DNA from 4 places in the Psychrobacillus sp. INOP01 genome. Region 3 is predicted to be linked to each of the others. Evidence: riboswitches for the same ligand, from Rfam matches in the RefSeq annotation. Region 3 holds a riboswitch; each other region holds the start of a gene.
The links. A riboswitch is a leader RNA that binds a small molecule or an ion and turns the genes downstream of it on or off. The one in region 3 is predicted to bind S-adenosylmethionine.
Positions count from the first base shown of each region.

Region 1 (3,172 bases), 730 kb from region 3:
CTCCTGATGACAAAAGCATAAAAGCAGAAGAAATAGCCGCGATACCTGAAGCAAATGCCAGACCTCTAGTGCCCCCCTCTAATTCTGCAATCGTTTTTTCCAGTGCATCTCTCGTAGGATTTCCCGATCGACTATAGTCATAAGGTCCAAAATCGTCAAAGCCTTCTTGATGGAAAGTGGAGGATAAATAGATAGGAACATTGACAGCTCCAGTTTTTATTTCTGAGTCTCCCCGAGTAGATGCCACGATTAGGGTAGTCTCTAGCGATTCTTTATAGTTACTCAATAGTTAGCCCCCCTCACTTGTTAAAGTATTAAATACCTGTTTCAAATCTGCGATTAAATCTTCTGCTTCTTCGATTCCTACTGAGAAACGGAGCAGGCTACTGTCAACACCACGTGCATTGCGTTCTTCCTCTGGGATATCCGCATGAGTTTGAGTAGTAGGATATGTGATAAAGCTTTCCACACCTCCAAGGCTTTCAGCAAATACAATTAGTTTCAGACTCTCTAAGAAAGGAGCAACCCATTCACTTTTTTGCAAACGGAAGGAAAGCATACCGCCAATACCAGGATACAGAACATCCTTAACTGAGGGCTCATTCTGCAAAAAAGTTGCAATCTTTTTTGCATTTGTATCATGCTGCTTCATACGTAGATGAAGTGTTTTTAATCCTCTTATTAATAACCAAGAATCGAAAGGAGAGAGGACAGCACCAGCAGCATTGTGGTTGGTTTGCAATTGTTCACTTAGTTTAGTACCTTTTGTAACAACAAGTCCTGCAAGTACATCGTTATGGCCACCGATATATTTGGTGCCACTATGGATTACAATATGGGCACCCAATTCAATAGGTCGTTGTAAATAAGGAGTTAAGAATGTATTGTCTACGATCAACAATAAATTATGCTTTTTTGCTACATCCGCAAATAGTTGTATATCGATTTCTTGCATCAAAGGGTTAGTTGGAGTTTCGATAAATAAAGCTTTTGTATTTTCTGTAATCAAAGCATTTACTTCTTCAGCTGATTCAAACTTTGCGTATGTAGTACGAATATTGTAGGAATCTGCGTACTGGTTAAATAATCGATACGTCCCGCCATACAAATCTTCAGGAGCAATAATCTCATCACCCGAACGAAAAAGGGATAAAATCAATTGTATTGCAGCCATACCAGAACTACAGGCAAAGCCAGCGTCTCCACCCTCTAACTTAGCAATTCCTTCCTCTAAGATAGCGCGTGTCGGGTTCTTAGTTCGCGTGTAGTCGTATCCCGTAGATTGACCGATTCCATTATGTTTGTATGCTGTGGATAAATAAATAGGTGGATTTATAGCACCGGTTTTCTCATCACTATGATTTCCTAATTGCACCAACTGTGTATCAATACTGTTCTTTGACATAAATATTCATCCTTTACAATTAAAATAAAAAAAGAGGATTCTCTAATAAGAAGAGAACCCTCAGGTAAATATCGAAGTTTGTCTTCTTATCTGCAAGACGTTTTACGTCTACTGGAATTAGCACCATACCTCGACTTGGCTGGTTGCTGAGACATCTTCGGGCCAATCCCTCCGTCTCTCTGGATAAGAAAAATATATGAAATTATCAAAATTTTAAATTTAAATAAGCTTAACACGTTGTGGATATTAATACAATACGCTTTTTATTTAATATTATTACAAAAGTGTAAATATTAAAACAATTACACCGAGTATTAAAGATATCCAACCTACTATTAACTTGTGAGAGTAAGCTAAAGCTGCTAGCCCTAAAAGAACTGCTCCAGCACCTAACCAAAGCGGAGCATAAAAGAAACCTAATACCCCTAAGACTATGCCTAATAAACCGACCCATAAACCTGTAGAAGAATTCATTATCCACACCTCCCATCCTATAATGTAGGAACCCCAAGGTATAGCGTCCCTCCACATATTATATGAAGGGAATAGGGAAGGGGTATAAACAATCTGCTGAATCATTGCAGAGTAAAGAGGTTTCACCGAAAATATTTAGCACTTTTTCGGAATTCCAACATGGCCAGCCAGTCGGTAATAATTTAGCAAAAGTCTGTCTGAAAGCACCCGAAAACAGTAGAAACAGGTTCTGACCTTGAAGGGTGCGTGCGCTTTTCTTATTCAGAATATCCTTTATTGCAATAAACAAAATACTAGAATGTTGTTTAAAATTTGTTATACTTACAAACAGACCCGTTGGTATGTTAGGAGGAGAAACCATTATGGATACTAAATCACTCTTGATTGAAACTGCTACAATCCTTTTTCAACAAAAAGGCTACAAAACAGTAGGACTCAATGAAATATTAAAAGCCTGTAAGGTTACAAAAGGAGCTCTCTACCATCACTTTCCAAATGGCAAAGATGAACTCTTGATTACTTGCTTACACGCTTTAAAAGAAGAAATTACGACAGATATAGAAGCTATTTTCAGTAAGCATTTATCAACTAAGGATGCCATAATATCAATGATCGATACATTAATAAGTAGCTTTGAAAAGGACGGTACTATTACTGGCTATACATTTAGCAGCATTGTTAGTGAAATGTCTACAATGAGTGAGCCTGTTCGCAAAGCTTGCAGTGAGTTATATGAAAATATTGAACATATTTACTGCACGAAACTATTAGCGGATGGTTTTTCTGCTGAAACTGCTGCTGCTATTTCATTATTATTGACTGCTTCGATTGAAGGGGCAATGATGCTTTGTTTAACACAACAATCGACTGATCCTTTAAAAACAATTGCTAACCTATTACCGAATTTATTGGAGAGGTTTTAATAAGAAAACAGAATTTAATACAGAGTAGTTTATGAAGTCTCTGTTAATAGTAGGAATTGTCGGCTGTTTATGAAAACAGCCTTTAATATTTCACTTAGGAAACTGAGTACTATCTTTAGTCCGAATGAAATCACAATCTTTTGGTTTAAAACAGGATATTAAATATAGAAATTGATGACACTCCAGACGTTTATTCCCTCCTTAACGTTATCCACTATTGCACAACCGTTACTGTATTTCCTCATACAATTAGCATATTACCAAGGTCTAAAATAAGCTTTTTGAAAGGAAGAAAATTAAAGTATGCATTTAGAAAAAAGATTACCAAGAAACGGAAAAGAGGGTCTTTTGTATGGCACAATTATTTCTA
Region 1 is NZ_CP073315.1:2,733,810-2,736,981, forward strand. It holds gene metC (cystathionine beta-lyase) at 1-286, opposite strand, end outside; gene KD050_RS13720 (methionine biosynthesis PLP-dependent protein) at 290-1,405, opposite strand; SAM riboswitch class I at 1,489-1,595, opposite strand; gene KD050_RS13725 (hypothetical protein) at 1,682-1,879, opposite strand; gene KD050_RS13730 (TetR/AcrR family transcriptional regulator) at 2,242-2,802, shown strand; gene KD050_RS13735 (DUF2798 domain-containing protein) at 3,106-3,172, shown strand, end outside.
Region 1: it holds a riboswitch for S-adenosylmethionine, as region 3 does, so the genes downstream of both, KD050_RS13720 (methionine biosynthesis PLP-dependent protein) here and KD050_RS10170 (cyclase family protein) in region 3, are expected to answer to the same signal.

Region 2 (3,172 bases), 2.1 Mb from region 3:
CGTTGAAACGATGCTTTCTAGCTCCTCTGAAAGTGGAGATGTAACTGACGTAAATGATGGTACTATTACTGTATTTACCTCATTACCAGGATTAGATTGGAAACTAGGAGCTGTTTATGAGGAAAATAAGATAAATCAAACAGCCGACAGCATTCGTACATTGCTTATCACTATTGTATTATCTATTGAGGCAGTGATGTTTATTGTCTTATATTTCATCATCAGTCGTATTTTAAAACCAATCGAACAGCTAAAAAAGTTGATGGATTCTATTGCTGATGGAGATTTAACAGTTCAAGCAAAAATAAAATCCAAGGACGAAATTGGTCAGTTAGCAATAAACTTTAACAAAATGGCTACAAATATGAATGAAATTATTCAAGTAGTAAAAGAGTCTGCAAATAACGTGCAGTCGAATTCTGAAAGTTTAAGTGCAGTAGCGGAAGAAACAAATGCTTCTGCAGAACAAGTATCATTAGCTGTAAGTGAGATTGCAACTGGTGCCTCCAAATCAGCAGAAGATGCTGGAGAAGTAACTGAGAGTTCAGTTCACTTAAGTGAGCAAATCAATCTTATCAATGAAAAATCAGTAATGATGACTGATATAGCTACAAAAGCAAACTCCATGAATTCAAATGGACAAAACCAAATGAGTGAATTGAAAGCATCCTTTCATAACTGGGAATCTAATCTTACTTCGATGTCTACGTTGTTTACTACTTTAGAGGTTAAAGTAAAAGCGATTGGTAGTGTTATGGAAACTATTATGGAAATCTCTGCACAAACGAATCTACTCGCATTGAATGCAAGTATTGAAGCAGCTCGTGCAGGTGAGCATGGAAAAGGATTTGCAGTCGTTGCGGATGAAGTACGAAAACTTGCGGAGCAATCTGCAAAAGCAACAGAGCAAGTAAAACATACTATTACAGAGCTCCAAAGTGAATCCTATATTGTAGGGGAACAAATGGCAGACACAATCAAAACATTCCAAGAACAAGGATCTGTTGTAACTGATACAGAAGTGACATTCAGAGAAATTTCTTTACTGATGAATAGTTTGCAAACTTCCATTGATACAGTATCAGCAGAAATTGAACAGGTTTCCAACTATAAAGATCAAGTCGTAGATACAATTCAAGTGATGGCTGCAACTTCGGAGCAAACTGCTGCGGCATGTGAAGAAGTGAGTGCATCATCTGATGAGCAGCTACGAGCAATTCAATCGGTAGCGGAAGCCTCCGAGACCTTAACAGAGCTTAGTGATAAACTAGCAGATGCAGTGAACCGTTTCAAAGTTTAAAAGAAGTTGAATTATTCGAAAACAAGTGTTAATATTCTCTAATGAAGAACAATATAATTTAATAACTCTTATCAAGAGAAGCTGAGGGACATGGCCCGTTGAAGCTTCAGCAACCTCTGACTTGTCAGAAAGGTGCTAACTCCTACAAGATAATTTCTTGAAAGATAAGAATTGAGAGCAAAACGTTCACCCTCTTTTCTTATTTATAGGAAAGAGGGTTTTTGAATTTAAAGGAGGAGAACTACTTGCCAATAAATATACCAAAACAATTGCCAGCAGCTGAACATCTTAAAAGAGAAAAAATATTTATCATGGATACTGATCGAGCAATAGCCCAAGATATACGTCCATTAAACATTATTATCTTGAATCTAATGCCCGAAAAAGAGAAAACCGAACTTCAATTACTGCGGTTATTAGGGAATACTTCGCTACAAGTAAATGTAACATTTCTACATATGGCAACACATGATTCAAAAAATGTTAGTAAAACGCATTTGGATACTTTCTATACGACGTTCAAGGAGATAGAACATCGAAAATATGATGGGATGATCATCACAGGTGCTCCAATTGAGCATCTACAATTTGAACACGTTAATTATTGGAGTGAAATGACTGAAATAATGGACTGGTCCAAAACACATGTGACTTCTGTTCTGCATATTTGTTGGGGGGCGCAGGCAGCTCTTTATCATCATTATGGTATTGGTAAATATGGCTTGCCGAAAAAATGTTTTGGGGTATTTAGTCATCGGTTAACCGATCCAACTGTACAGTTAGTTCGAGGATTTAATGATGAATTTTACGCACCAGTGTCTCGTTACACAGCGGTGTCCTACGACGAGATTAAACAAGATCCTCGACTGGCATTGCTTTCCAATTCAGAAGATGCAGGTGTTTTCCTAGTAATATCCAAGGATAAAAAGCATATTATGATTACCGGTCACTTAGAATATGATGCAACTACACTTTCTGACGAGTATCAAAGAGATATTGAAAAAGGGGTGGAAATCGATATACCAGAAAATTATTTTCCGAATGATGATCCAACACAAAAACCATTGAATTCTTGGCGGTCACATACGCATTTGCTTTTTTCAAATTGGTTGAATTATTATGTGTACCAAGAAACTCCTTATGAGTGGGAATAACAATGGATTAAATATATATAAAGTACTGGTGACTTCATTAAATGAGTAATTTGGTTCAGAAGAGAAGATGTTGAGTACCTGGTTCTCGAACAATTCAAAATTCATTGAGAACCTGGTACCTTATATTGGTCTTGGGAAATTAAAGGAAATAACAAAAACAACCTGAGTCCAGCTAAATAACGGGCCCAGGTTGAAGAAAGATTTTCAATACTATAGGCGGTTTCCTACTTCAAATTACTTATTGAAATGGTATACATTCCAAATGTCAGGAGTTTCAGAGCCAATGTACCAAGCAGCTGCACCGCCTAGGTTAAATTGGTTAGCAAGGTTGATACGAAGTTTAATAGATTGTTTATCCTCCACCCATATTTGGTGCTTCTCCCGGTTTGCGGTATATTCTACATAATTTTGCTGGGTATTTTGATCCCAAACTTTTATAAGACGTTTTGAGGAGATAATTTGCTCCACCTCACTCATTGTGCGGTCGATACTTTTCACTTTTTTTGTCGTTAGATTAGTAACCCATTCTCTTGTGTAGAAGGGTACTGCCAAGATGATTTTGTGAGATGGTACGTCTTTAGTTAATAGTTCAACGCCTTCTTTAACCCATGGCATAGAAGCTACAGACCCCGCTACTGGACTACCTCCCCAATGCTCGTCATAACCCATCATAATGATGTAGTCAGCAACTTGACCTAATGCTTTACGGTCTAGACTT
Region 2 is NZ_CP073315.1:4,179,741-4,182,912, forward strand. It holds gene KD050_RS20515 (methyl-accepting chemotaxis protein) at 1-1,300, shown strand, start outside; SAM riboswitch class I at 1,366-1,471, shown strand; gene metA (homoserine O-acetyltransferase MetA) at 1,546-2,454, shown strand; gene KD050_RS20525 (LysM peptidoglycan-binding domain-containing protein) at 2,689-3,172, opposite strand, start outside.
Region 2: it holds a riboswitch for S-adenosylmethionine, as region 3 does, so the genes downstream of both, metA (homoserine O-acetyltransferase MetA) here and KD050_RS10170 (cyclase family protein) in region 3, are expected to answer to the same signal.

Region 3 (3,172 bases):
TTTATCGACATATGACTATCCCGGATATCAGCGGTAAGCTCCCGATTAGATTCAATCATTTCCGTCAGTCGTATTAAATGATCGTAAATGTCTGCAAAATAGGTGTGTTCGGTTTGTTGTAAATTCATTCGTTCTGAATTTAATATTCGATAAAGTAAATCTCTCATAGGAATAACTGTACGTCTTAAACGTAACAAATCTCCTCGAAGATCAAACACCAAATCCATAGAAAAATGGCGCATATCATAAGTGAGTTTGTCTTCTACAGCATTTAAATAGTCTTCAATTTTGTAGACAATTGGAAAATAGCCATCCACCACTTGATCGATAATATGGTAGGTTGCATGGATAGCACCTCTACCCCAGCCTTGTGGATTCTGTCTAATACGCTCTCGTGCTTGCTCCATTTCATGCATTGGATGGAAATGAAATGACACTACATAATCCTGACCAACAAATATGTCTAACTCTTCTGCCTCTAATGTTTCCTCGTTAAACGTATGTAAAACAAGGAAGTTGTATCCTTCATAATAATCCACCTTAGGGCGTTGCAGTCTTTGTAGGCAGTCTTCAATAGCGAGTGGATGAAAATGAAAAAAAGAACTAAGTATAAGTTCCTCTTCCTTGGAGGGTTCTCCAATATCAATCCAATACCATTCAAACTTATTTTGTTTTATATCTTCTAAAGGAAAGTCACTTACTATTTCATGATCAGTCGTTATACCAATCGTTCGAATCATTGGAATCACTCACTTTCATCACAATCTCTTTTCTTATTATCTCATAGTCTCCCTGTTATAATGAATCTAAAACAAAGGAGAGGTAGTATGGAAAAGAAAAATTATGAAGCTTTGATCCCTAATCGCATATTTGTAGGAGGTGTAGATGGTGTCGAACCTTTATTAGCAAATGAGCATATAGATGTTATTTTCGATTTAAGGGTTTCGTCTAACAATCATCCTGCAGAAGATTTAAAGGTGCATCAACCAATTTTGGATGGACAAAATCAACAGGATGACTCTATAAGAGCTGCTGTTCATGAGGTCGTTCAAGCATATAATGAAGGCAAAAATATCTACTTTCACTGCACTTCGGGAGGGGGAAGAGCGGGGACAATGGCAGTTGCTACTCTGATGGAATTAAATCTAGCAGAAACAGTAGAGGAAGCTGAGGAAAACGCCAAAGCAATCCGATCAAAGATAAACCTTAAAGAAGACCAGCGAGAGTCTCTGAAAAGAATATATTCTAAATAAATTGAAAATTACTATTGACTTCTATAATTTCTATTCGTATACTAGGCATTAATCAAATAAAACAACTTTCTTATCAAGAGAGGTGGAGGGACTTGGCCCTATGATACCTCAGCAACAGGCGATTAATTTTGCACTGTGCTAATTCCAGAAGCGTTAGCTTGAAGATAAGAAGAGAATAATCACTGGTGACGTGTAAACCTCTTCTTGTTTCTAAGAAGGGGTTTTATTTGATTTTAACTATAAAAATAGGAGGAGAAATCAAGTATGTCATCGGAATTATTAAAAGCTTTCACCACATTAAAAGAAAAGCAGTGGGTAGATTTAACACACACATTCGGAGCTAATTCACCACATTTTTCAGCTTTTAAGGCAGCTGAAATAACTACATTGTTTAATCATGACGATGGATTTTTTGCACAAAGCTTTCAATTTGCAGGACAATACGGCACGCACATTGATGCACCTATTCATTTTGTGAGAGATACGCGTTATTTAGAAGAACTCGAATTGAAAGAACTCGTATTACCATTAGTCGTCATTGATCAGTCAAAAGAAGCGGCCGAAAATAATGATTTTACTTTATCCGTGGAGGATATTTTCACATTTGAAAAAGCAAACGGAAAAATCGAAGAAGGCTCATTTGTCGCACTTCGAACCGATTGGAGTAAACGTTGGCCTGACGAAAAAGCATTTAACAATAAAGATACAGATGGTAATAACCATGCTCCAGGTTGGGGATTAGAAGCATTAAAGTTTTTATTTCAAGAAAGAAAGGTTAAGGCTATAGGACATGAAACATTTGACACTGACTCAAGTGTGGATTATCTAAAAAATGGTGCGTTACACGGCGAATATTATGTGCTTGAACAAGATACTTACCAAATAGAGTTATTAACGAACTTAGATAAGCTCCCTGCAAAAGGAGCTATTATATTCAATATCGTTCCGAAGCCAGAAAAAGCCTCTGGATTCCCAGTTCGATCATTTGCGATTTTACCATAAAAGGAGAGAGATAAAATGACAGTTAAAACAGCTATTCAGGCACCATTCAGAGCGGATCATGTAGGTAGTTTGTTAAGACCAGAAAGTTTACTGACAGCAAGAAGAGAGTATAAAGCGGGAACGATTACAAGAGAACAATTAAAAGCTGTAGAAACTAAAGAAATAGGGAGGATCGTTGATAAGCAAATTGAGGTGGGTCTAGAGCTTGTGACAGATGGAGAATTTCGTCGTGACTGGTGGCATTTAGACTTCTTAGAACAACTGATTGGTTTTGAAGGATATGTACCTGAAAAAGGATATAAATTTGAGGGGATAGAAACAGAGAAATATGAAGTTCGCAATATCGGCAAAATCGCTTTCAACCCAGAACATCCATTTATCCAAGACTTTATTGATTTCAATGAGATTGTAGCTGGTCGTGCAGTTGCCAAACAAACTATTCCAAGTCCAAACCAATTGTTCCATCCTGGAATCCGAGATGAAAATATCTACCCAGATGTAGAAGACTTTGCAAAGGATGTAGTCGCGGCTTATCAAGAAACCATACAAGCCTTTTATGAGGCAGGAGTTAGATATTTACAAATCGATGATGTTTATATTGCAGGTCTGTCTTCCCCAGACATTCCGTATAAAGAAGGGGAAAGAGAATACTTAATCGATCTTGCTCTACGTGTCGTTAACGGAATTCTAGAAAATAAACCAGAAGACTTAGTAGTTACGACACATCTATGCCGCGGAAACTATCAATCCACTTGGGCTTTCGGTGGAAGCTATGCTTTAATAGCATCAACTTTGTTTGCAAAAGAAAAAGTGGATGGATTCTTCTTGGAATATGACGATGACCGTTCTGGCGATTTTCAACCACTTGCACATATTCCAAACGGAGGGGCAAAAGTAGTGCTAGGTATTTTCACCTC
Region 3 is NZ_CP073315.1:2,000,816-2,003,987, reverse strand. It holds gene corA (magnesium/cobalt transporter CorA) at 1-740, opposite strand, end outside; gene KD050_RS10175 (protein-tyrosine phosphatase family protein) at 828-1,253, shown strand; SAM riboswitch class I at 1,321-1,424, shown strand; gene KD050_RS10170 (cyclase family protein) at 1,518-2,255, shown strand; gene KD050_RS10165 (5-methyltetrahydropteroyltriglutamate--homocysteine S-methyltransferase) at 2,271-3,172, shown strand, end outside.

Region 4 (3,172 bases), 590 kb from region 3:
CAGACGGGCAGCTTCCAGCAGAGGGCACTGGTTTTATCGTGTCCGAAAATAGTGATGTGAAATGTAATGCATGCACGTGGACAAGCCGTAAATGGACACATACATCAAAGGACAATCAATTACTTGTACGTATGTTCTACAAGAGCTCAAGCCCATTCTTCGAGAGCATGAAAAATATGACGGAGGACGAGCTAGTAGAAGTTGCACTCCAAGACATTGAAATGAGCTTGAAATTAACGGGCAAGCCTAAAGTAATAGAAGTAACGAAATGGAACGATCAAATGCCAAACTATCATTTAGCACACGGTGAGGCAATTCAATCATTATCAGCTAAAATGACTGATGCAATGCCAAACGTAGTACTGGCAGGCTGTTCTTATTACGGAGTTGGAATTGTCGCTTGTATTAAAAACGGTAAAGAAACTGCAGAAAAAATCGTAAATTCAATAGTTGAATAAGTTTTTGGACCAAAATTTAATTTTGGTCCTTTTTTTTATGGGGAAAATGAAATAGTTGCTTATTTGGTGGAATTTACAATTATTAAGGTTGTGATACGATGCGGATGGGGTGATCTATTGATAATGAAAGTGCGTACTGAAGAGTATAGCTATTTTGGGTTGCAACTATTGGATCGGCGATTGCCAGAGATGCATGAGTTGAAGGAATTAATTCGTTCGAAAATGCATTTGGCGATGGCAGGGATTCATGGGGAATTTCGAGTGGACGAGGTGTTTCATAAGTATTCATTTCCGTTTGAATATGTGGTGTTGCACGATGTAAGTTTGGAATCGTATGGGAAATTTCAGATTGATACAGTGTTTTTGACGCAGCATTTTGCAGTGGTTTTAGAGAGTAAGAATATAGGAGGGAAGTTGAGCTTTAAGGAAAATCCTTATCAATTAGAAAGAGAAAATGAAGAAGGTAAAGTGGATGTATTTGAGAGTCCCGAGATACAGATTGAACGTAATATTTATTTACTCGACGAATGGATGAAACAACGAAGTGTGACAATTCCTATTTACGGAGTAATTGTATTAACAAACTTCAAAGTTAGAGTTATAGAACCTCCCACAAAATATAATGCTATTCTTCATCAAACAATTCCTGTCTATTTACGTAAAATTCCTCTCGAAAAACAGTGTATGTCTAGCAATGATATGCATGCATTGAGTAAAGAAATCGTTACAAGTCACAAACCTTACTTTCCATATCCAATGTGTAGTCGGTGGGGCATCCATCCAAATGATTTACACACTGGAGTGTGCTGTGAAAAATGTGGAGTGTTTGGCATAGAGAAAAAGAAGAATGGTTGGAACTGTAAGCGTTGTGGTCATGTAGACAGGCTAGCACATGAGAAAGCGATTCGAGAGTGGTTTGTTTTAATTGGGAAGACAATTAAGAATCGGCAATGTAAGAAATTTCTTCATCTGGATACTTCACAATCTGCTTGTCGAATCTTAAACTCAATGAATTTAGTGAAAAGTGGAAATGGTAAAAACACAATTTATACATGGAAGTGGAAGTAAAAGCAGGAATCGGTCGAATACGAGTAAGAATCGGTTGAATGTGAGTGATAATCGGTCGAATAGTTGGTCATATCGGTCGAATATATAATATTATCGGTTGAATAACGCTCAACATCGGTCGAATCATTATTTTCTCGCTCGAAGTGTATAGAAAATTCAAAACATATCTTGACGCTTTAGTTGAATAAAGGTACGATATGTCTAATAGAAAATTGAATAGTGAAATTCTTATCAAGAGAAGCCGAGGGACTGGCCCTACGACGCTTCAGCAACCAGCCAATTAATTGGTCAGGTGCTAAATCCAGCAGACTTTGCAAAAGTTTGAAAGATGAGAAGGTGGTATCTTGCATACTCGTAAAGCCTTCTTTTCATGGAAGGCTTTTTTATATGGGAGAGGATGGATACAAATGGGTTTATTAGAGAAATTACAGACGTCTATACTGACAGCGGATGGGGCAATGGGAACACTTCTTTATTCGTATGGAATTGACTATTGCAATGAGGAATTGAATATTAAGAAGCCGGAAATTATTGAGAAGATTCATCAAGACTATATTGCGGCCGGAGCGGATATTATTCAAACGAATACGTATGGGGCGAATGCCATTAAGCTGGCACGCTATGGATTAGAAAACCAAGTGAAAGAAATAAATGAAGCGGCAATCCAAATTGCCAAAAAAGCTGCTGCACCAGGCAATCAATTTGTCCTCGGTACGATCGGGGGTATTCTAGGAATTCGGAAAAGTGATGCCTCGCTTCAGGAGATTATCCATTCACTCGATCAGCAGGCAATCCAGTTGTTAGCGGGAGATCCAGATGGTTTGTTACTTGAAACGTATTATGACTTGGAAGAATTAAAGACTACTGTGACTCATCTTCGTACACTAACTGATATTCCAATCATTGCCCAAGTATCTATGCATGAGCCTGGTATTTTGCAAAATGGCTTACCTCTGAATGATGCGCTACATCAGCTCGAGTCAATCGGAGCAAATGTCGTGGGAGTCAACTGTCGACTAGGTCCCCATCATACAATTCAAGCATTTGAAGGAGTAAAGCTTCCAGAAAAAGCATTCCTATCAGCTTATCCGAATGCGAGTCTGCTTGATATAGATGAAGGACGGATTGTCTATGAGTCCGATGCCGATTATTTCGGTAAAGCAGCATTGCACCTAAGGGATGCGGGAGTCCGCTTAATAGGAGGCTGCTGTGGGACGACACCAAAGCATATCGAAGCAGTGAAAAAACATATTGGTCATTTAATACCTATTACTAGTAAGGTTGTAGAGACAAGAAAGCCTATTATTATTCAAGATGCCAAGCCGACTAACACACAACCCCTTCATGAAAAAGCTAAAACAGAACGGACGATTATTGTTGAATTAGACACCCCTCGTCATCTTGATACGGCAACGTTTATGGAAGGTGCGGAACAGCTATACGCTACTGGAGTTGATGCAGTGACGATGGCGGACAATTCATTAGCCTCCCCACGTATTAGCAATATGGCAATGGGTTCAATGTTAAAGTATGAAAAAAATATTCGTCCCCTTGCTCATATTACATGCCGTGACCGTAATTTAATCGGTCTCCAATCTCATTTAATGGGACTGGATGCGCTTGGGATTCGTGATATTCTTGCTGTA
Region 4 is NZ_CP073315.1:1,406,636-1,409,807, reverse strand. It holds gene KD050_RS07085 (protoporphyrinogen oxidase) at 1-458, shown strand, start outside; gene KD050_RS07080 (nuclease-related domain-containing protein) at 582-1,526, shown strand; SAM riboswitch class I at 1,752-1,861, shown strand; gene KD050_RS07075 (bifunctional homocysteine S-methyltransferase/methylenetetrahydrofolate reductase) at 1,934-3,172, shown strand, end outside.
Region 4: it holds a riboswitch for S-adenosylmethionine, as region 3 does, so the genes downstream of both, KD050_RS07075 (bifunctional homocysteine S-methyltransferase/methylenetetrahydrofolate reductase) here and KD050_RS10170 (cyclase family protein) in region 3, are expected to answer to the same signal.